2 linked regions of the Prochlorococcus marinus str. MIT 1013 genome follow. The protein of the gene in region 2 interacts with the protein of the main gene of each other region in a pairwise test. Links are inferred from orthologs where the notes say so. Each region holds a gene or a part of one and is shown on either strand. Other genes may lie near its edges.

Region 1 (10,080 bases), 1.5 Mb from region 2 along the record:
CTTGATTACTAACTATTCCATCATGACCATCACAAGAATAAGGATCTAAAGCGACATCGGTCATGACACACATTTCAGGTATCTCTATTTTCAATCTTTCAATAGACCTTGGTATTAAACCTTTTTCATTAAAACATTCAACTCCATCTTCTGTTTTTAGCTCGTCAGGAACTTTTGGGAATAGAACGACACATCTAATACCTAGATTCCAAGCACGTTTAACTTCATCAACCAATCCATCCATTGACCAGCGAAATGCACCTGGCATCGCTGGTATTTCTTGAATATCTGAACCTTCATGAACAAAAAGAGGATAAATAAAGTCAGAGGCAGAGACACTATTCTCTCTAACCATATCTCTTAAAGAATTTGTTCTACGAAGACGACGGGGCCGATAAATAAGATCCATATTGACCAATAGAGATAACTACATTAGAGATAACTAGATTTTACTTCCTTTAAGTCCTAGCCTGATCGAACCAACTTGAACGAGGTTCATCTATTCGAACAGATCTAAGCTTTTCAATGAGTCTCAACTCATCATCTGACCAGCTTTCAGGTAATTTTAATTTTAGAGTAAAAAACAAATCTCCTTGGGTATCTAAGTTATGTAATCCTTGGCCTTTTAATCTGATTTGTTGATCAGGTAAACTTCCAGAAGGTATTGATAAATATTTATCTCCTCGAGGAGAGGCAACCCAAGTATTTGTGCCTAAAGCTAATTCATCTAAAGAGATAGGTAAATCTGCATAAACATCTAAACCTTTAACTTTCCAAATCGGATGAGATTTAATGCTGATTTCAATCAATAAATCTCCTCTTTTCCCTTTCCCAGACTGTATATTACCCTTATTTTTAATACGGATTTTTGATCCTGTCTCAATTCCTTTTGGAATTTCCACCTCAATACGTTCATCATTTACTAAAAGATTCTTTTTAGCTCCATTCAAAGCTTCAAAAAAACTAATCTGCAAATTAAATTCAGCATTAAGATTTAAAGATTGAGGATTCTTATCTGAAGATATATTTGAGTAAATTTCTTTACCAACCTCACTAAATCTTCCAATTAAATCACTCAAAAAATCATCGAAATTTAGATATTCATCAAAGCTCTGATCATCATTTTCCCTATGAAAATCTCTCGATTTTCCATCAATATTTTTAAACCAATAATTTAGAAATTGTTCATAAGACTTTTTTTTATCCTCATCTGAAAGAATCTCATAAGCTTCATTTATTTCTTTGAATTTCGACTCAGCCCTCTCATCATGTGGATGTAAATCAGGATGAAATTTTCTAGCAAGTTTCCTGAAAGCACTTTTGATATCTTCATCTGAAGCATTTCTACTAATGCCAAGGATTTTGAAATAATCCTTAAAACCATCTAATGCCATCGAAATCAAGCTTCTTTCTTAGTAAAAATCAATCTTTTCAATGATTTCTATTCAATATAAGTATTTAAAAGTAGAGATTCCAGATCTTAATGGAACCTTGAAGAGATAGGCTTATTCAAGTCAAATCAAGTTAGGAGAGTCGATTGGCGTTAATTAATGGCTTTCACCTGAAAAATATTAGAGGTGACGTATTAGGCGGCTTGACTGCTGCTGTTGTTGCACTGCCACTAGCTTTAGCGTTTGGTAATGCTGCACTTGGCCCTGGAGGCGCTATTTACGGTCTTTACGGGGCAGTAGTAGTTGGCTTCCTCGCTGCTTTATTTGGAGGAACGCCTGCACAAGTAAGTGGACCAACCGGGCCGATGAGCGTAACGGTTGCGGGTGTAGTTGCCAGCTTGGCAGCTGTAGGAGTACCTAGAGATTTATCTGCTGGCGAAATTCTTCCTTTAGTAATGGCCGCGGTAGTCATTGGAGGATTATTCCAGATATTATTTGGCCTACTAAGGCTTGGTAAATATATAACACTTGTTCCATACTCAGTAGTTTCAGGCTTTATGTCTGGAATTGGAGTAATCATAATTACTCTTCAGATAGGACCTTTACTTGGGATATCAACTCGAGGAGGAGTATTAGAATCTCTTTCAACTCTAGTTAACAATTTCGAACCAAATGGGGCTGCAATAGCAGTTGCAGTAATGACACTTGCGATAGTGTTTCTGACCCCCCGCAAAATAAGTCAATGGGTCCCTTCTCCTCTTTTAGCATTATTGATAGTTACTCCTTTATCAATAGTTCTGTTTGGTGATAGTTCCATAGACAGAATAGGAGCAATACCAGAGGGTGGGCTTTCTTTAAGTCTCCCAGACCCAAGCTTTGATAATTTCTTCCCAATAATTCTTAAAGCTGGACTAGTCCTTGCTGTTCTTGGTGCTATTGACTCCCTTCTTACATCTCTTGTAGCAGATAATATTTCTCAAACCAGGCACAATTCTGATAGAGAGCTAATTGGACAAGGAATTGGAAATGCAGTAGCTGGTATTTTTACAGGTTTGCCTGGAGCTGGGGCAACTATGCGAACAGTAATAAATGTCAAATCTGGAGGTTCCACCCCAATTTCAGGGATGGTTCATTCGATTGTATTGCTATTCGTTCTAGTTGGTGCTGGTCCTCTAGCCGCTCAGATTCCTACAGCTCTTCTTGCAGGAATTTTAATAAAAGTTGGCTTAGGCATTATTGATTGGGGATTTTTATTAAGAGCTCATAGACTTTCGCTTAAAACCGCAAGTGTGATGTATGGAGTCCTTTTAATGACAGTTTTCTGGGACTTGATTTGGGCTGTACTAGTTGGTGTATTTATAGCAAATATGCTCACAATCGATTCCATTACAGAGACTCAATTAGAGGGAATGGAAGCTGACAACCCATTTGATTCATCATCGAATAGCAATGCAGCAAATGCACAACTCCCCTCAGATGAAAAAGCACTTTTAGATCGTTGTGCTGGAGAAGTAATGCTATTCAGATTAAAAGGGCCACTTAGTTTTGGAGCAGCAAAAGGAATTACTGAAAGAATGATGCTTGTAAGAAATTATAAAGTTCTTATTCTTGATATAACTGATGTTCCCAGGCTCGGAGTTACTGCAACTCTCGCAATAGAAGATATGGTTCAGGAAGCGATAAACAACTCAAGGAAAGCATATGTTGCTGGTGCAACAGGAAGAGTAAAAGACAGACTTGCTAAATTTGGAGTTGATGTAATTGGTACAAGAAAAGAAGCACTCACAGCTGCAATTGACAGCCTAAATGGTTGACAATCAATATCCTTATATGACTGATAGCTTTTAAGAACTAACAAGAAATGGGACAAAACCTTTTCATCCAAAATGCTTTAAGTCCACCAATACTTTTTTTCTTTTTGGGTGCAATTGCATACGCATTAAAATCTGATTTTGAGATTCCAGCTCCGCTACCAAAATTATTTTCTTTATATCTTTTACTTGCAATAGGCTTCAGAGGCGGAATTGAGCTTCAAAAAAGTGGCTTTGGTTATCCAGTTCTACCAACTGTGATAGCAGCAATATTCATGTCATTATTGATACCACTTATTTGCTTTTTAGTACTTAGGTTGAAATTCGATGTTTTTAATGCAGCAGCAATATCAGCAGCATATGGATCAATAAGTGCAGTGACATTTATAACTGCTGAAAGCTTTCTAGAAAGTCAAAATATACCTTTTGATGGATTCATGGTTGCAGCTTTAGCACTAATGGAATCTCCAGCAATAATAATTGGCCTTCTATTAGTCAAATTTGGAGCTTCCAAAGATAGGCCCATAAAAAGGAAAATGAAATGGGGATCAATTCTGCATGAGTCGATGTTAAATGGTTCTGTCTATTTATTACTCGGAAGCCTTCTAATAGGTTTTTTAACATCAGCTATTGATCCATCTGACATTAAAAAAATGGAACCTTTCACAGGTGAATTGTTCTACGGCGCAGAATGTTTTTTCCTTCTTGACATGGGAATTGTGGCTGCTCAACGTCTCGCTCGTCTAAATAAGACTGGTGCCTTTCTCGTTATGTTTTCAATATTCATGCCAATAGTGAATGCAATACTTGGTTCAGTAGTAGCTAGATTTTTAAATTTAGATCCAGGCAATGCCCTTTTATTTGTAGTTCTATGTGCTAGCGCATCTTACTTAGCTGTTCCAACAGCCATGAGAATGACTGTTCCTGAAGCTCGACCTAGTTATTACATTTCAACCACTCTTGGGTTAACTTTTCCCTTTAACATAATCATAGGTATACCAGTATATATGGGCTTAGTAAACACAATGATTCCATCAATTGGGTAACTTAATTTCATGAAAAGACTTGACTTGATTTTTAGTGAGAGAGAACTAGATGATGTTCTCTCAGCATTAGAGGAAGCTGAAGTTCCTGGCTATACGGTCATGAAACATGCCACAGGAAGAGGTCCAGAAAGAATTGTCACAGAAGACATGGAATTCACTGGATTTGGATCTAATGCACACGTAATTATTTTTTGTGAGCAAGAGATAATCGACAAGATACGAGAAAATATAAAAACTGTTCTTAATTACTATGGAGGTGTTGCATATGTTTCTGAAGCAACTCCTCTTTAAAAACACTTATTGATTAAGTGATCTAAGCATGAACCCAATCGACACGAATTGATTTACGACTATTCAAATATCTATCTATTGCCATAGCAGCTATACATCCATCCGATGCTGCAACAACAGCTTGTTTAAATGGAGTATTTCTGATGTCGCCAATCGCCCAAACTCCTTCGACTGTTGTCGACATAAAGTCATCCACCAAAACTCCGCCATCTTCTTTAAAAGCGACCTGTTCACCTAGAAAGTCGGTAATAGGCTTAGAACCACTCATATAAACAAAAACACCTTCAAGAGCAATATCTTGATGCGTATCAATGGAACGATTCTTAACCTTAATACCTGTTACCCCCGAATCATTACCTTCAATCTGCATTAACCTCGTCTTACTCCAATGGTTGACATTTGGTTTCAACAAAAGATCTTGCGCATGATGATCATCTGATTTTGGATCATTGGATGTTATCCAATGAACTTTAGAGGCAAATTTTGTAAGAACATTTGCTTCTTCGATTGCCTCTTTATTAATACCAACAACAGCGACTTCACGATCTCTATAAAACGCTCCATCACAAGTCGCACAATAGCTAACTCCTCTACCCAAAAATTCTGCCTCACCTTTAAATGATGCTGGCCTTCCCATTGCACCACTTGCAACGACTAGTGCTTTTGACCTAAAAGTTCCCTCTGGGGTATAAATAGTTTTCCAGTCACCACTGGAATCAATTCCAAAAACTTGGGCTCTGCGATAATCAGCCCCATACTGAGTGGCCTGATCTCTCATAAGTTTTAGCAAAGCCTCTCCACTCATTTCACTCGAGACACCTGGGTAATTGGCAATTTGATGTGTTATTGCTAGCGCGCCTACGTCAGGGTTCTTATCGAGAATTACTGTTCTTAAATCTGCTCTGGAGGTGTAAAGCGCACAACTGCAACCAGCAGGTCCACCTCCAACTATGACAACATCGGTTTCAATGGTTTCCAATGGAAAATTCTCTTAGTAGGTTTTGCTCTCTTTCAAGAAGAGAGAGGAATGGGTTGAAATCACTAGGGTTAATAGATTAAACTTTCAACCCAAATCAAATCAAACGTTTGTATTCTTTAACTCTAATGAAAATTAACTAACTTAGGCGATAACAAACAATCTTCTAAATAGATTCGATTGATTAAGAGCAAATCTGCACATACATAGTTTCAATCCGAAGACACAAAAAACCTTATATCTTCTAAAGTGAAAGCTGATTAATTAAATCATTGAGCGATTCAGAAGTACTGCTAAAAGCTGCCATGAACAGAATAGCAGCACGGATAACTGAGAAAGTGATCAATTCTGCGCAAGAATTCACAGAAATTGCTGAAGAATTTCCTCAAAAGCTCCAAAATGAATGGTCTAGCTTTAAAGCAGAGGTTATTGAAGAATCTGAAAGAATAGAAAAAAAGACTAATGCATCAAAAGAAAAAAGTTCTAAGGAACAATTAAGTAAAGAAGATTTAATTCAAATCCAAATAGATAATCTCAGATCAAAGGTTATCGAAATCAATAAAGATATTGAGGGGAAAAATTGATATTTTTAGCTAGTCAACTTCAAAGATTTTGTAGAGCCCTTAGGATTTGGACAATATTATTAGGTTTACTTTTTTATTTATGGTTTGATTCTAAAAAATGGACTTATTTAAAAGGATATACCGCTAAGAGAAGAGAAAAAAGAAATACTTTAAGGGCAAAATGGATTACAGAAGAACTAGTTAATCTTGGATCAGCATTCATAAAATTAGGCCAACTTTTATCTGCAAGAGCTGATGTTATACCATCTGCATGGGTAAATGAGCTTACCTCTCTACAAGATAGAGTTCCACCTTTTGCGTTTGAAAAAGTTCAAGAAATATTAACCATACAACTTGGAAATTCATATAAAAAAATTATAAGTATTGATGAAATTCCAATTGGCTCAGCATCGCTTGCTCAAGTTCATAAAGCTAGATTAATTAATGAAGAAAATGTTATTTTTAAAGTTCAAAGACCAGACATAGAAAAGTTTTTCAGGCTTGACTTAGATGTAATGAATCAAGTTGCAAAAGTAGTCCAAAGAATAAAGTCTTTAAGTCGAGGTAATGACTGGGTAGGTATCGCCAAGGAGTCTAGAAGAGTATTACTCAGAGAGCTAGATTTTCGAATAGAAGCTCAATATGCTGCAAGATTTAAACAACAATTTATAGATGACTCAAATATTTTAATCCCAAGTGTATTTTGGGATTTAAGCACCTGTAAAGTTTTATGTTTGGAGTATCTACCAGGAATCAAAATAAATGATATTAAATCTCTAAAAAGTAATGATATTGATACTTCTTTAATCGCAAAGATGGGAGCTACAAGTTATTTAAAACAATTGGTTGATTACGGTTTTTTCCATGCTGATCCTCATCCCGGCAATCTCGCTGTTTCTAAGGATGGTTCTCTTATTTACTATGATTTTGGGATGATGGGTTTTGTCTCTGAGCGTATTAGAAGTAGGCTAAATTCAATGATCAAAGCCGCAGCGCTTAGAGATGTTAGTGGACTAGTTAAAGAACTTCAAATCGCTGGATTAATAGAGAAAGATGTGGAAATAGGTCCAGTTAGAAGATTAATAAGAATAATGTTAAACGAAGCCCTCACTCCTCCATTTAATTCTCAAATCATAGAAAAGCTCTCTGGGGATATATCTGAACTTGCTTATGGGAAACCCTTTAGAATACCAATAGAGTTGATTTTTGTTTTTAGAGCATTATCAACTTTTGAAGGAGTTGGAAGATATTTAGACCCAGAATTCAACTTAATAGCGATAGCAAAACCCTTTCTTCTCCCTCTAATGACTACCAAAAACCCAGACTCTAATGACTTATTAAATGAACTAGGAAGACAAGTTACTGAAATAGGTAGTAAAGCTGTTGGGTTGCCAAAACGCTTGGATGAAAATTTAGAAAAACTTGAGCAAGGCGACTTGCAACTTCAAGTGCGAATGGGTGAATCAGACAGACAACTAAGAAGAATGATTAATGCTCAACAATCATTAGGTAATTCTGTTCTTCTCGGCTCACTCGCAATATCCTCAGCTTTACTAGCTTCAACTAATAGGCCTTTTTTATTTCTGATACCAGTTATTGTTGGATTCCCATTGGCTATCAGCTGGATTAAATTAAAGTTTAAAATGAGAAGCGAAAGTCGTTTAGATAATTTTCAAACAAGAAAAGGCATTAAATAATCAAAATCAACCCTGAAAGCTTCCTCTTGGTCCCAATCCGACAAGACCAGCATATGTTGCTTGACTACCTAACTCATCCTCAATACGAAGTAATTGATTATATTTCGCAACTCTTTCACTCCGACTCAATGAGCCTGTTTTAATTTGACCAGATTTAGTTGCTACTGATAAATCAGCAATAGTTGTATCTTCGGTTTCTCCGCTTCTATGACTTATGACAGTTGTATAACTTGATCTTGAGGCAAGCTCTATAGCTTCAAGTGTTTCAGTCAGAGAACCTATTTGATTAACCTTTATTAATATTGAATTTGCAATATTCTCATCAATACCTCTTTGTAAACGCAGTGTGTTGGTGACAAATAAATCATCTCCAACCAATTGCACACTTTTGCCAAGTTTTTTCGTAAGCAAGCTCCAACCATCCCAATCATCTTCAGCCAATCCATCTTCAATAGAAATGATTGGGAATGAATTAACTAACTCAGCCAATTCCTCAACCATTTGCTCGCTGGAATAGGAATTCCCACCATAAAAATATTGACCCTCCTTGTAAAACTCCGTACTTGCAACATCCAAAGCTAAGGAGATTTGCTCCCCTGGTTTAAATCCAGCCTTTTCAATTGCTCGCATTAAAAGTTCACCTGCTGCTTTATTGCTTTCAAGATTTGGAGCAAATCCTCCTTCATCACCAACAGCAGTTGATAAACCTTTCTGACTCAATAAATCTTTGAGCGTATGAAAAACCTCAGCTCCCATTCTTAATGCTTCTCTGAAGCTTTCAGCGCCATGAGGAACCAACATAAATTCCTGAAAATCTAAATTATTTGCAGCATGTTCTCCTCCATTAATGACGTTCATTAATGGCACTGGCAATAGAGATGACATTGGTCCACCTAAATACCTGTACAAAGGTAAACCCAATCCATTAGCCGCTGCTCTTGCTGTGGCCATGCTGACAGCAAGAATTGAATTTGCACCAAGATTTGATTTGTTGTTTGTATCATCGAGTTGTTTCATTACCGAATCAACTGTGGCTTGATCTAAAGCAGAAAGGCCACATAGAGCAGGAGCAATAGTTTCTTCTATATGACCAACAGCCTTGATAACTCCTTTACCCAAATAACGTTTCCCACCATCTCTTAATTCATGAGCCTCATGGGCTCCAGTACTTGCGCCACTTGGAACAATCGAACGTCCAATAGCGCCTCCTTCCAAAAGGACTTCAGCCTCTACGGTTGGATTCCCTCGAGAATCCAATACTTCTCGGGCCATAATGGTATCAATTACTAGTTCTAGAGAGTCAGCCACGAATTTAAGATGATTTTTAGATCTTATGAACTACATTATTCCCATATGTTCCTGAATTGCTAATCTAGCTTGCTTTCCAAGACCTAATCAATCAAATTCGTCTTAACAAGGAATACACGTATCGATAAAAAGGTCTCAATCAAAATTCAGAAGGCAAATGATCACTTTGAATCAAAATTAATCGAAAATGAATGGAAGTCTAACTACAGAACCCGATTCTTTTAGCGATGAAGCTTGGAGTCTTTTACTAATAGCTGAACAAACAGCAAGAAGATGGCGACATCAGAATTTAGATGTTGAACATATTATTCAAGTACTTTTTAGAAATAAAAAATTTCAGAAATATACAAAATCCTTACCTGTAAACCATGAAGAAATAAATGAAATTTTAGAAAACTTTATCGCTGAACTTCCAATCAACAACCAATCAGACTTATTTATTGGAGAAGATCTAGAAATTCTTCTTGAAACAGCTGATGATTTCCGCTCTCGATGGGGATCTAATCAAATAGAGATTTCTCACATCCTTATCGCAATTGGCAGAGACAATCGATTAGGAGTAGATCTTTTTTATCAAGCAGGTCTCCCTAGTGAAATTCTTGAAGCTGAATTAAGACGGCTACCAGCACCTAAATCATTTAAACAATCAAAAAGAATTACAACTCCTCAAAGAGAAGATAGACCACACAAAAATTCAAGGTCCTCTGTATCAACCAAAAACACTTCAAAGAATTCTGACCCCGAGCCACTTACTCCTATCACTAAAGAAGAGCTCACATCAAAACAAGAACCTTTAAAACTTAATCAAACTCCGAGTGCATTAGATTTATACTGCAAAGACCTGACAACAGAAGCTGAAAATGGGAAATTAGACCCTGTGATTGGTAGAGAATCTGAAATAAAAGCAATTACAAAAGTTTTATCTCGAAGGGGCAAAAATAATCCAGTACTAATTGGTGCGCCAGGTGTTGGGAAAACAGCAGTCGCAGAATTATTA
Region 2 (10,065 bases):
GCGCCAAGTTCTGCGGCACGATTTCTCATAAATGAATCCATTACTTCGCGCCTCAACATGCCTATATATTCTTTGTCGCTTCCTGGATAAATATCATCCAAAATAATATCTACTTCTCTATTGGATGGAGATATCATTTTCATATTCCTGACTTTCCTATCAATAATTGATTCAGGAAGATCAAATTCAGAAACCATACACAATGGAATAGCTCCTCCACAAGGTTTTGCATTATCAAGCTTTCTCTCGAAAATCCAAGTTTTAATTCCCGCTTTAGCCAAAATTTCTGCGGCGCATGATCCACTTGGACCACCACCAATAACAGCAACTCTTAACATCTTTGGATGAAAAATTTAGTTCTCTATATATAAAACTTACATCCTTCTCTGATAGAAAGTATAAAGATTGGAGATACTCGTTACTATCGAAACATCATTTTTGTGAATTTCAATTGTTTTGACCATAAGCAGATCGTATGAATTACCAAGATGACATCCCGCTGGCCAAAAGGATTAGAACCATCAAAACCCTTACCACTAAATCTTTTTTGCGTTTAGGACTTCTATTCGTTGGCCTTGGTATATCTTTAACGTTTTTAGCTGATAAATCATTATTACGCCAAACAGAATCTTTAGATGATTCGATTAACTCCACTGAGACAAATCAAAATAAAAGTTTGTTAGGCCATCTCCCTTACCCTGAGGCTTCAAAAAATGAGTTAATTCTTTTCTCTCCAGGTATTTATATTCATAAGGAAATTTATGAAAATTTTAAGGAAATGCAATTTATGGCGGCCCAAAGAGGGATTTCTTTACAACTATTAAGTGGTTATAGATCAATTGATTTGCAAAGAGATATTTTTTATGAAAATAAATCTATTAGAAATCAAACTGCTGTTGAGCGATCTATGGTTTCAGCTCCTCCAGGCTATTCTGAACACAGCACAGGATATGCAATCGATGTAGGTGATGGGAATTATCCCGAGACTCATTTTGAGGTTGAATTTGAACAAACGCCTGCTTTTAAATGGATGAAGAGGTTTGCTCCTAAATATCATTTCGTTCTTTCATTTCCACCCAATAACAAACAAGGAGTAACTTATGAGCCTTGGCATTGGAGATTTGAAGGGACTGTTAATGCTTTAAGGAAATTTGAAGCTGCCAATAAAGTTATAAAATTCAAATAAGTTTGACTTAATTTTTTTATTTCCATTTTTTTATTCGATATGTTAATTGGCATTTAAAACAGCTAAAGGAAGTCATGGTGAGATATTCTTTAAGTTTCTATTAACCAAAGAAATTTAATTTTTTTAAATTATGAGTTTTGATATACAGGCCATAAGGAATATCGCAATAATCGCTCACGTTGATCATGGTAAGACAACTTTGGTTGATGCACTTTTAAATCAATCCGGGACTTTTCGAGATAACGAGGAAGTTCCAACTTGTGCGATGGACTCAAATGATTTGGAACGTGAAAGAGGCATAACAATTCTTTCTAAAAACACAGCTGTTACATATAACGATACCCGTATAAACATTGTTGACACTCCAGGTCACGCTGATTTTGGAGGGGAAGTCGAGAGGGTTTTGGGTATGGTAGATGGCTGTCTTCTTGTTGTTGATGCCAACGAGGGACCAATGCCACAAACTCGATTCGTTCTAAAAAAAGCTTTAGAGCAGGGTTTAAGACCTATTGTCTTTGTGAATAAAATTGATCGTGCAAGAGTAGAACCTGAAACCGCGGTAGACAAAGTTTTAGATCTGTTTTTGGAACTAGGGGCTGATGATGATCAATGTGATTTTCCTTATTTATTTGGGAGTGGATTAGGTGGTTTTGCAAAGACTGATGTCAAAAGTGAAAGTGATAATATGAAACCTTTATTTGAAGCAATTATTAGGCAAGTTCCTCCTCCGGTAGGCGATCAGAATAAGCCTTTACAATTACAAGTCACCACTCTTGATTATTCAGATTTTTTAGGAACGATAATTATTGGAAGAGTACATAATGGAGTGATTAAAAATGGCCAAAGGACTTGTTTGATAAAGGAAGATGGAAGCTTGAAAAAAGGAAGGATTAATAAACTATTAGGATTTAAGGGATTAAAAAGAATCGAAATAGATGAAGCAAATGCTGGAGATATCGTTGCCTTGGCTGGATTTGAAGATGTTTCTATTGGAGAAACCGTCGCCTGTCCTGATGAACCGAAGCCTTTACCTCTAATAAAGGTAGATGAGCCAACATTGCAAATGACTTTTGTTGTAAATGATTCTCCATTTGCAGGAAAAGAGGGAAAGTTTGTAACTAGTCGGCAGTTGAAGGATCGTTTAAATAAAGAACTTCTTACGAATGTTGCATTAAGAGTCGAGGATACAGATTCTCCTGATCGTTTTTCTGTTAGCGGAAGAGGAGAGCTTCATCTAGGAATTCTTATAGAGACAATGCGAAGAGAGGGGTATGAATTTCAAGTTTCTCAACCACAAGTCATTTTTAGGACTATTGATGAAATCAAATGCGAGCCGGTTGAGACCCTAGTCCTTGATGTCCCTGAAGCTTCTATTGGCGCGTGTATTGAAAGCCTTGGGGTAAGAAAAGGTGAAATGCAAAATATGGAAACGGGAACTGATCATCGAACTCAGCTTGAATTTGTTATCCCATCAAGAGGCTTAATTGGATTTAGGGGTGAGTTTATTCGTGCAACAAGAGGTGAAGGGATTATGAGTCATTCGTTTTTTGAATACAGGCCATCAGTGGGAGATTTTGAACAAAGGAGAAATGGAGTCCTTATTTCATTTGAAGAGGGTGTGGCTACCTTCTATTCCTTAAAAAATGCTGAAGACCGAGGACAATTTTTTATTACTCCTGGAGCCAAAGTTTATAAAGGAATGATTATTGGAGAGAATAATCGACCACAAGATCTTGAATTAAATATTTGCAAGGCTAAACAACTTACCAACATGCGATCAGCTGGTGCAGATGAGTTAGATCAATTGCAATCCCCAATTGAAATGACATTAGAAAGAGCTCTTGAATACATTGGACCAGGGGAGATGTTGGAAGTTACTCCTGAATCTATAAGGCTTAGGAAAATTAATGCAAAGAAAAACTTGAAAAAATGATGACTCTTATAGATAAACAAGATGATTTATTTATTAATGATTCTCGTTTTGAACTAGGAATGAAATTATTTAATTCTTGTCAGTGGTACAAATCTCATGATGTTTTTGAAGAGATATGGCATGAGACTGGAGAGCCTGAAAGGCAGTTAATACAGGGCATATTGCAAGTGGCTGTTGCACAAGTTCATCTAGAAAATTGTAATTTAAATGGGGCGACGATACTTTACGGAGAAGCATTGGGTAGATTAAAAAGATTTCACTTAACTAATTTTGGATTAGATATTGAAGGACTTTCTAATTGCGTTTCAAGGAGATTGGAAATCCTACAAATTGGTAGGGACCTAGCTGGTTGCAGCTTGCCTGTTCTCAGTTTGCTTTGAAAACTTTGTTAAACCTTTTATAGTATTGCTGTTAAATAGAGATGATTTTATATTATTTTTCTTGTTATGCTGTTGCTTTGCTTCAATTTGGATTAATCCAAATTATATAGATCGACATTCTGCATAAATAAAAATGGAATTTAAGAGAATCAATCAAATACAATTACCAGATCAGCGTTTTTATCAGATATTTTTTCCTGTTTTATTTATAATTATAGGTTTATTTGGTGCATTTAATCATGCTCTTTGGAGAGACGAGATGCAAGGATGGCTGGTGGCTTGGCAAAGTGATAACTTAATAGATTTATGGAAAAATAACGCACCATCTGGACATCCTGTCCTCTGGTCATTGTTAATTTATTTCTCAAAGAATATTACTGGCACACCCATAAGTATGCAACTTATGCATTGGTTTTTAGGTAGTTCTGCGATTTTAATTTTTTGGAGATTTAGTCCATTTAGCGTAACTACTAAAGCCTTATTTACTTTTGGATATTTTCCTTTTTGGGAATATTTCTTTGTTTCTAGACATTATGTTATTTCAGAATTAATTATATTTATTTTTTGCTCTATTTATAATTTAAAAGAAAAAACCTACATACCATTTTCTTTATGTATTGGCCTTTTGGCTAATACACAAGCTTTGTCCTGGTCATTAGCATTCGCAATTGGAATGACTCTATTATTGGATTGGTTTTTTAACCCTAATCAAAGAAAAAATTATAAAAGAAATAAATATTGGATTCTTGATTTAACATCTAGTATCGCTATTTCCTCCACACTATTGTGTTTTGCAGCTTTTAGTCTTCTTCAAGTAAGAGATTCAGTTAAGTTACTTTCTTCTTTTATAGATATTCGTCACTTCTTTAGAGTTATAGGACAGATTTTTGGAGGATATATGCTTATTATTCCTGATTCAAGTAGATTTTTTGATTTAGTTTTATGTGCCTTAATTACTTTGATTTTGCTAGTCAGTACAATCACATTTATTAAATTTTATCGTCCAGCATTAACTTATTTCTTTAGCGGTCTTATATTTTTATTTCTTTTCAATTATTTTTTATTTTTGGGTGATGGTTCAAGACATTATGGATATTATTTTCTATTGATTATCTCTTCATTATGGTTATCACTATCTAATCAAAATCAACAACTTACGTTTTCTAATCAACAAAATTTATTCACTAAAGGTAATTTATTTCATTTCCCTAGATTACTTACCATTTGTTTAACTATACATTTCGTTGTTGGGATTCATATGGTCATTAATGATTTTCGGGTACCGTATTCTAGTGGGAAGGAAACTGCTCAATATATTAAGTCTAAAGGATGGGAGGACTTTCCAATATTTGCGACTAGAGATGTTGAAGTGGCGACAGTATCTGGATATCTAGATAGAGAATTCTACTTGCCTGAATTGGATGGATTTGGAAGTTATGCACAGTGGGCTAATCGGCTTATATTAGACAGAACTAAAACACTTGATGAAGTCCAAGTTTATTTAGATAAATTTCCTAAAGTAAATAAATTATTACTACTTTTAAGTAATCGATCATCTATTAAGAATTTGGAACCAGGTGAATCTCTTTACTTTGAAAAATTTAGACTAATTGCTGATTCAAAATTTGAGAACTCCTTTCATGATTCAGAGATGTTTTACTTATATTGGGTTGAGAGGATTGCTGATTAACCTTATATATAAGAGGTATAGTTTATTATCAGATAATTCTTATGCATAAGCTTCCCCCTTATAGGTTCTATTGAAATGACTCTAGTTATTGAGAGTTTGGACTTAACCATATCCAATAAAGCTATTGTAAAAAACGTTAATTTAAATGTTAAACCTGGTGAGGTTGTGGGTCTTTTGGGACCAAATGGTGCGGGTAAAACTAGTACTTTTAATATGATCGTGGGCTTGATCAAGCCAAACAAAGGCAATATCTACTTGGAGGGAAATAGCATAAAAAGTTTTTCGATGACAAAAAGAGTTCAATTAGGAATAGGATATTTACCTCAAGAACCAAGTGTCTTTAGAAATCTTACAGTTATTGAGAATTTGGATATTGCGCTTTCTCAAGCTAACTTATCAATTTCTTTATTTAGAAAAAAACGTGAAGAATTGATTGAGGAATTTAATTTGGTCTCCTTCCTTGATCGTTTTGGTTATCAACTTTCCGGTGGGGAAAGACGGAGATGTGAGGTAGCTAGAGCTTTAGCTGTGGGACGTTTAGGTCCTAAGTTTTTACTTTTAGACGAGCCTTTTGCAGGAGTTGACCCTATAGCTATTAATGATCTACAGAATTTAATTAGGAAACTAAAAAATAAGAATATAGGTATATTAATTACTGATCACAATGTAAGAGCAACATTAGCTATAACTGAACGCTCTTATATTCTTAATCAAGGTGAAATCCTCGCCAATGGATCTACAGATCAACTTACAAGAAATGAAGTTGTTAAAGAGAGTTATCTTGGTAATTCATTTGATTAATTAGTTATGTTTAATAACCTATTATTATTATTATCTAGTGTTCAAAAATTAGTAGAAAGGGTATGGAAAATAATTCCATTGTTAGATAGATGGATACTTTTTGAATTATTGCCACCTTTATTTTTTTCAATAGCTGCTTTTACTGTCGTTTCTCTTTCGGTAGGAGTTGTTTTTGATCTGATAAGGAAAATAGTTGAGATTGGACTTCCTTTTTCTATAGCTATTCAGATTCTATTGTTAAAGCTACCTAGTTTTATAGTTATTTCTTTCCCTATGGCAATGTTACTTTCGACTTTGTTGGCTTACGGAAGTCTTAATGATAATAGTGAAATTAAGGCATTAAAAAGTATTGGTATATCAATTTATAGAATTATTTTACCAGGATTAATTTTGTCAATATTTATGTCGTATATGACTTTCATTTTTAATAATAATATTGTTCCAAGTACAAATAAAAATGCTGAAATTATCTTAGCTAATTCTTTAGGTAAATCTTTTACAAATGAACAGGGAGAAGATATTATCTTTTCTAAGAAAGGAGAAATTTTAGATCCATATTCAAGCTATAAAAAAACAGGAGTTACACATCTTTTTTATGCTTGGAAATTTATTGATGGACAGATGTTGGATGTCACAGTAATTGATTTCTCAAGATTAGGTTTTACTCAAATGCTTAAGGCCAAAAAGGGAATTTGGAATAGTGAAAAAAAGAATTGGGAATTCTTTGAAGGAGATATTTTGACACTAAGTCCCGATGGAAGTAATACACGAACTAAATTCTTGAGCTTTTTATATCCATTAGGTACTGAGCTTACTAATATTGCACAATTGCCAAAAGATGCAAATGATATGAATCTTGGTGAAGCTAAAACGGCTATGGAATTATATCTAAGTAGCGGTAATATTAAAGAAGCAAGAAGAATGAAAGTAAGAATTCAAGAAAAATTTACTTTACCAATTGCTTGTTCGGTTTTTGCTTTGATTGGTTGTAGCTTTGGGGTAATGCAAAAAAAAGGAGGAGGTAGAAGTCAAAGTTTCGGATTAAGTATTATTTTAATACTCATCTATTACATTTTTAGTTTTAGTTTTAGCTCTCTTGGAGTCAAAGGCATAATAAATCCTTTTTTTGCTGCTTGGTCCCCTGTTTTTTTGTCTATGTTAGGAGGGAGTTTTTTGTTAAAACAGGCAAGCAAATGATCCTGTCTTTCTAAATAATCTCTTGTTCCTTTTATTAATGGATAATTTTCAGTTAAATAATTTTTCTTTTGACCCTGTTGTTTCTCTTGGGTTTGTAGCTTTTCTTTCCTTATTAATTGCATTACCTATTTCATTTTGGTCAGTTGCCAGTAGAAGTGATTCCTCTAAAGCTAGATTTTTAGTCGCAATATCCAATCTTTTTCTAACTAGTCAATTGATCCTGAGATGGTGGCAATCTGGACATTTCCCAATTAGTAATCTCTATGAGTCACTTTGCTTTTTGACTTGGGGTTGTACCTTGACTCAACTTTTTGTCGAAAGGGCATGGCGGTCTCCAATCGTTTCTGCTGTTGCGACTCCTATCTCATTGCTTTCAATAGGTTTTGCTAGCTTTTTTTTACCAGAGAATTTGCAATCTTCTACACCTTTAGTTCCAGCACTTCGTTCTAGTTGGTTGGTAATGCATGTAAGTGTAATTATGAGTTCTTACGCTGCATTACTAATAGGTTCAATTCTGTCTTTTGGTGTCTTTCTTGTTGATGGAAAAAAGCAATTCAATATCCGTAATAGCTCCCTTGGCTCTGGGTTGTTTAGGCAAAGTTCTGAGCTATATATTGAGGAAAGAGCTGAGAACTTAAATTCAATACAACCGGTGGAATTTACAAATGCTGAGCAACTTGATTCTTTAAGTTATAGATCAATAACTCTTGGATTTTTATTGCTTACAGTTGGTCTTATTAGCGGTGCTGTTTGGGCTAATGAAGCTTGGGGTAGTTGGTGGAGTTGGGACCCTAAAGAAACTTGGGCTTTAATATGTTGGTTGGTTTATGCTGTTTATTTGCATACTAGGCTAACAAGAGGATGGCAAGGTAAAAAGCCTGCATTAGTTGCTATAGCAGGCTTTTTTGTTATTATTGTTTGCTATATAGGGGTAAACCTTCTTGGGGTTGGCTTACACAGTTATGGTTGGTTCTTTGATGCTTAGTAGTTAATTAATATTTACTATTTCTCTACAATTATTCCATTCTGTGCGTCATTCGCAACTTTCCTTAGTGCATCACAACCTTCTTTAAGTGTTGGGTAAGCGAACATACCACTTCCTGCTATGAAACAGTTTGCCCCTGCAGCGCAACATTGAGATAATGACCAATCTGCTTTTATTCCTCCATCAACTTCTATATCTACGTTGTGTCCATTTTCTAAAATTATTTTTCTTAATTGAGTGATTTTGTTTAGCATCGTTGGAATATAAGCTTGCCCGCCAAATCCAGGATTGACTGTCATTACCAGTACGTGATCAACCATATCCAGAACATCCTTGACCATATCCATTGGAGTATGTGGATTAAGGGCTACGGAGGGAGACCCTCCTAGTTGGCGAATCTTGCCAAGAATTCGATGAAGGTGAACATTAGCTTCTGCATGAGCAATTACAACTCCTGGCTCTCCATTTGCACCCTTACTTGCTTCTACATATCCCTCAAGCATGGTTTCACAATTGTATTGACTAACCATTAACTGAGTTTCAAATGGAACTTTGCAATACTTTCGGCATGCGGAAATCATTTCTGGGCCGAATGTGAGATTTGGAACAAAGTTCCCATCCATCACATCAAATTGAATTCTGTCTACACCTGCTAATTCAAGGTCTTTTACACATTGTCCCATATTTGCCCAGTCTGCTGGCAATACTGAAGGGATTATTTGAACTGGACGGTGTTCAGAAAAAATTGCTGACGAGATGGATTGGATCATAGTTTTTGTCTTTTGGCAGAGATTCTATTAATTCATGGTCACAAGTTCTAGTGTGACCATGCACTGATACAGTCATTATTGCTTATCAACAGATAATAAGTTTTTTGTGAGTACTTTTTTCAGAGCATTTATCAATGCCCTCAATTACTTACAATATTATCTGCCTTAAGGCGTAAATTTCTTTACCTAGCTGCAAAAAGTGGATCGTACTCTCGTCCAAGAAATTCTTGAAGTGGTTGAGCAAGCTGCAATTGCTTCTGCTCAATTGACTGGTTTGGGTCAAAAAGATGAGGCTGATGCCGCTGCCGTAGAGGCAATGAGAAAAAGAATGGGAACGATTCAGATGCAAGGAAGGATCGTTATTGGTGAAGGAGAAAGAGATGAAGCTCCAATGCTTTATATAGGAGAAGAAGTGGGATCAGGAACAGGACCTGGAGTCGATTTTGCTGTAGATCCTTGTGAAGGTACGAATTTATGTGCTAACAGCCAGCGTGGCTCTATGGCTGTCTTAGCTGCATCTGATAGAGGTGGCTTGTTCAATGCTCCGGATTTTTATATGAATAAATTAGCTGCGCCACCAGCAGCTAAGGGCAAAGTTGATATCAGAAAAACCCCTAAAGAAAATATAAAAATCTTGAGTGATTGCCTTGGTATCGCAATAAGTGATTTAACTATTGTTGTTATGGATCGGGCTAGACACAAAAATTTAGTGTCTGAAATAAGATCCACTGGTGCCAGGATTCAGCCTATTTCAGATGGAGATGTTCAAGCTGCAATAGCATGTGGCTTTGAGGGGACTGGAACACATTGCTTGATGGGTATTGGTGCTGCTCCAGAGGGCGTTATCTCGGCCGCGGCAATGAGGGCACTTGGAGGCCATTTTCAGGGACAACTTGTATATGATCCTGCAATAGCTCAAACATCAGAATGGGCAGACTATACAAAAGAGGGAAATATTAAAAGATTGAATGAAATGGGCATTACTGATATTGACAAGATCTATGAAGCAAATGAACTTGCCTCCGGAGAAAATGTTGTTTTTGCTGGTGGTGGAATTACAGATGGATTACTTTTTGATGGAGTTAAATTTGAAAAAGATTGCATCAGAACTAGTAGTCTTGTG

What was found.
Region 1: the proteins of rpe (region 2) and eno interact in binary tests that used the Escherichia coli proteins (3 or more experiments, as listed by UniProt). The link is inferred for Prochlorococcus marinus str. MIT 1013 from one-to-one orthologs.

What each region holds. Positions count from the first base shown.
Region 1 is NZ_CP114778.1:1,717,574-1,727,653, reverse strand. The notes cover bases 6,933-9,920. They hold eno (phosphopyruvate hydratase), read right to left. Parts: upstream 9,084-9,920; coding sequence 7,782-9,083; downstream 6,933-7,781. Other genes in these bases: O5633_RS09750 (ATP-dependent Clp protease ATP-binding subunit), read left to right, coding at 9,271-9,920; O5633_RS09760 (ABC1 kinase family protein), read left to right, coding at 6,933-7,775. Outside these bases: hemB (porphobilinogen synthase), read right to left, coding at 1-409; O5633_RS09790 (DnaJ C-terminal domain-containing protein), read right to left, coding at 459-1,394; O5633_RS09785 (SulP family inorganic anion transporter), read left to right, coding at 1,538-3,205; O5633_RS09780 (sodium-dependent bicarbonate transport family permease), read left to right, coding at 3,253-4,248; O5633_RS09775 (P-II family nitrogen regulator), read left to right, coding at 4,258-4,539; O5633_RS09770 (NAD(P)/FAD-dependent oxidoreductase), read right to left, coding at 4,562-5,518; O5633_RS09765 (hypothetical protein), read left to right, coding at 5,788-6,099; more of O5633_RS09760, read left to right, coding at 6,096-6,932; more of O5633_RS09750, read left to right, coding at 9,921-10,080. UniProt on the Escherichia coli protein: Catalyzes the reversible conversion of 2-phosphoglycerate (2-PG) into phosphoenolpyruvate (PEP). It is essential for the degradation of carbohydrates via glycolysis.
Region 2 is NZ_CP114778.1:173,736-183,800, forward strand. Bases 7,067-10,039 are described here. They hold rpe (ribulose-phosphate 3-epimerase), read right to left. Parts: upstream 8,943-10,039; coding sequence 8,190-8,942; downstream 7,067-8,189. Other genes in these bases: O5633_RS00920 (LptF/LptG family permease), read left to right, coding at 7,067-7,187; ccsB (c-type cytochrome biogenesis protein CcsB), read left to right, coding at 7,225-8,172; glpX (class II fructose-bisphosphatase), read left to right, coding at 9,142-10,039. Outside these bases: chlP (geranylgeranyl reductase), read right to left, coding at 1-338; O5633_RS00895 (M15 family metallopeptidase), read left to right, coding at 476-1,186; translational GTPase TypA, read left to right, coding at 1,317-3,119; O5633_RS00905 (DUF309 domain-containing protein), read left to right, coding at 3,119-3,499; O5633_RS00910 (hypothetical protein), read left to right, coding at 3,633-5,189; lptB (LPS export ABC transporter ATP-binding protein), read left to right, coding at 5,265-5,990; more of O5633_RS00920, read left to right, coding at 5,997-7,066; more of glpX, read left to right, coding at 10,040-10,065. UniProt on the Escherichia coli protein: Catalyzes the reversible epimerization of D-ribulose 5-phosphate to D-xylulose 5-phosphate.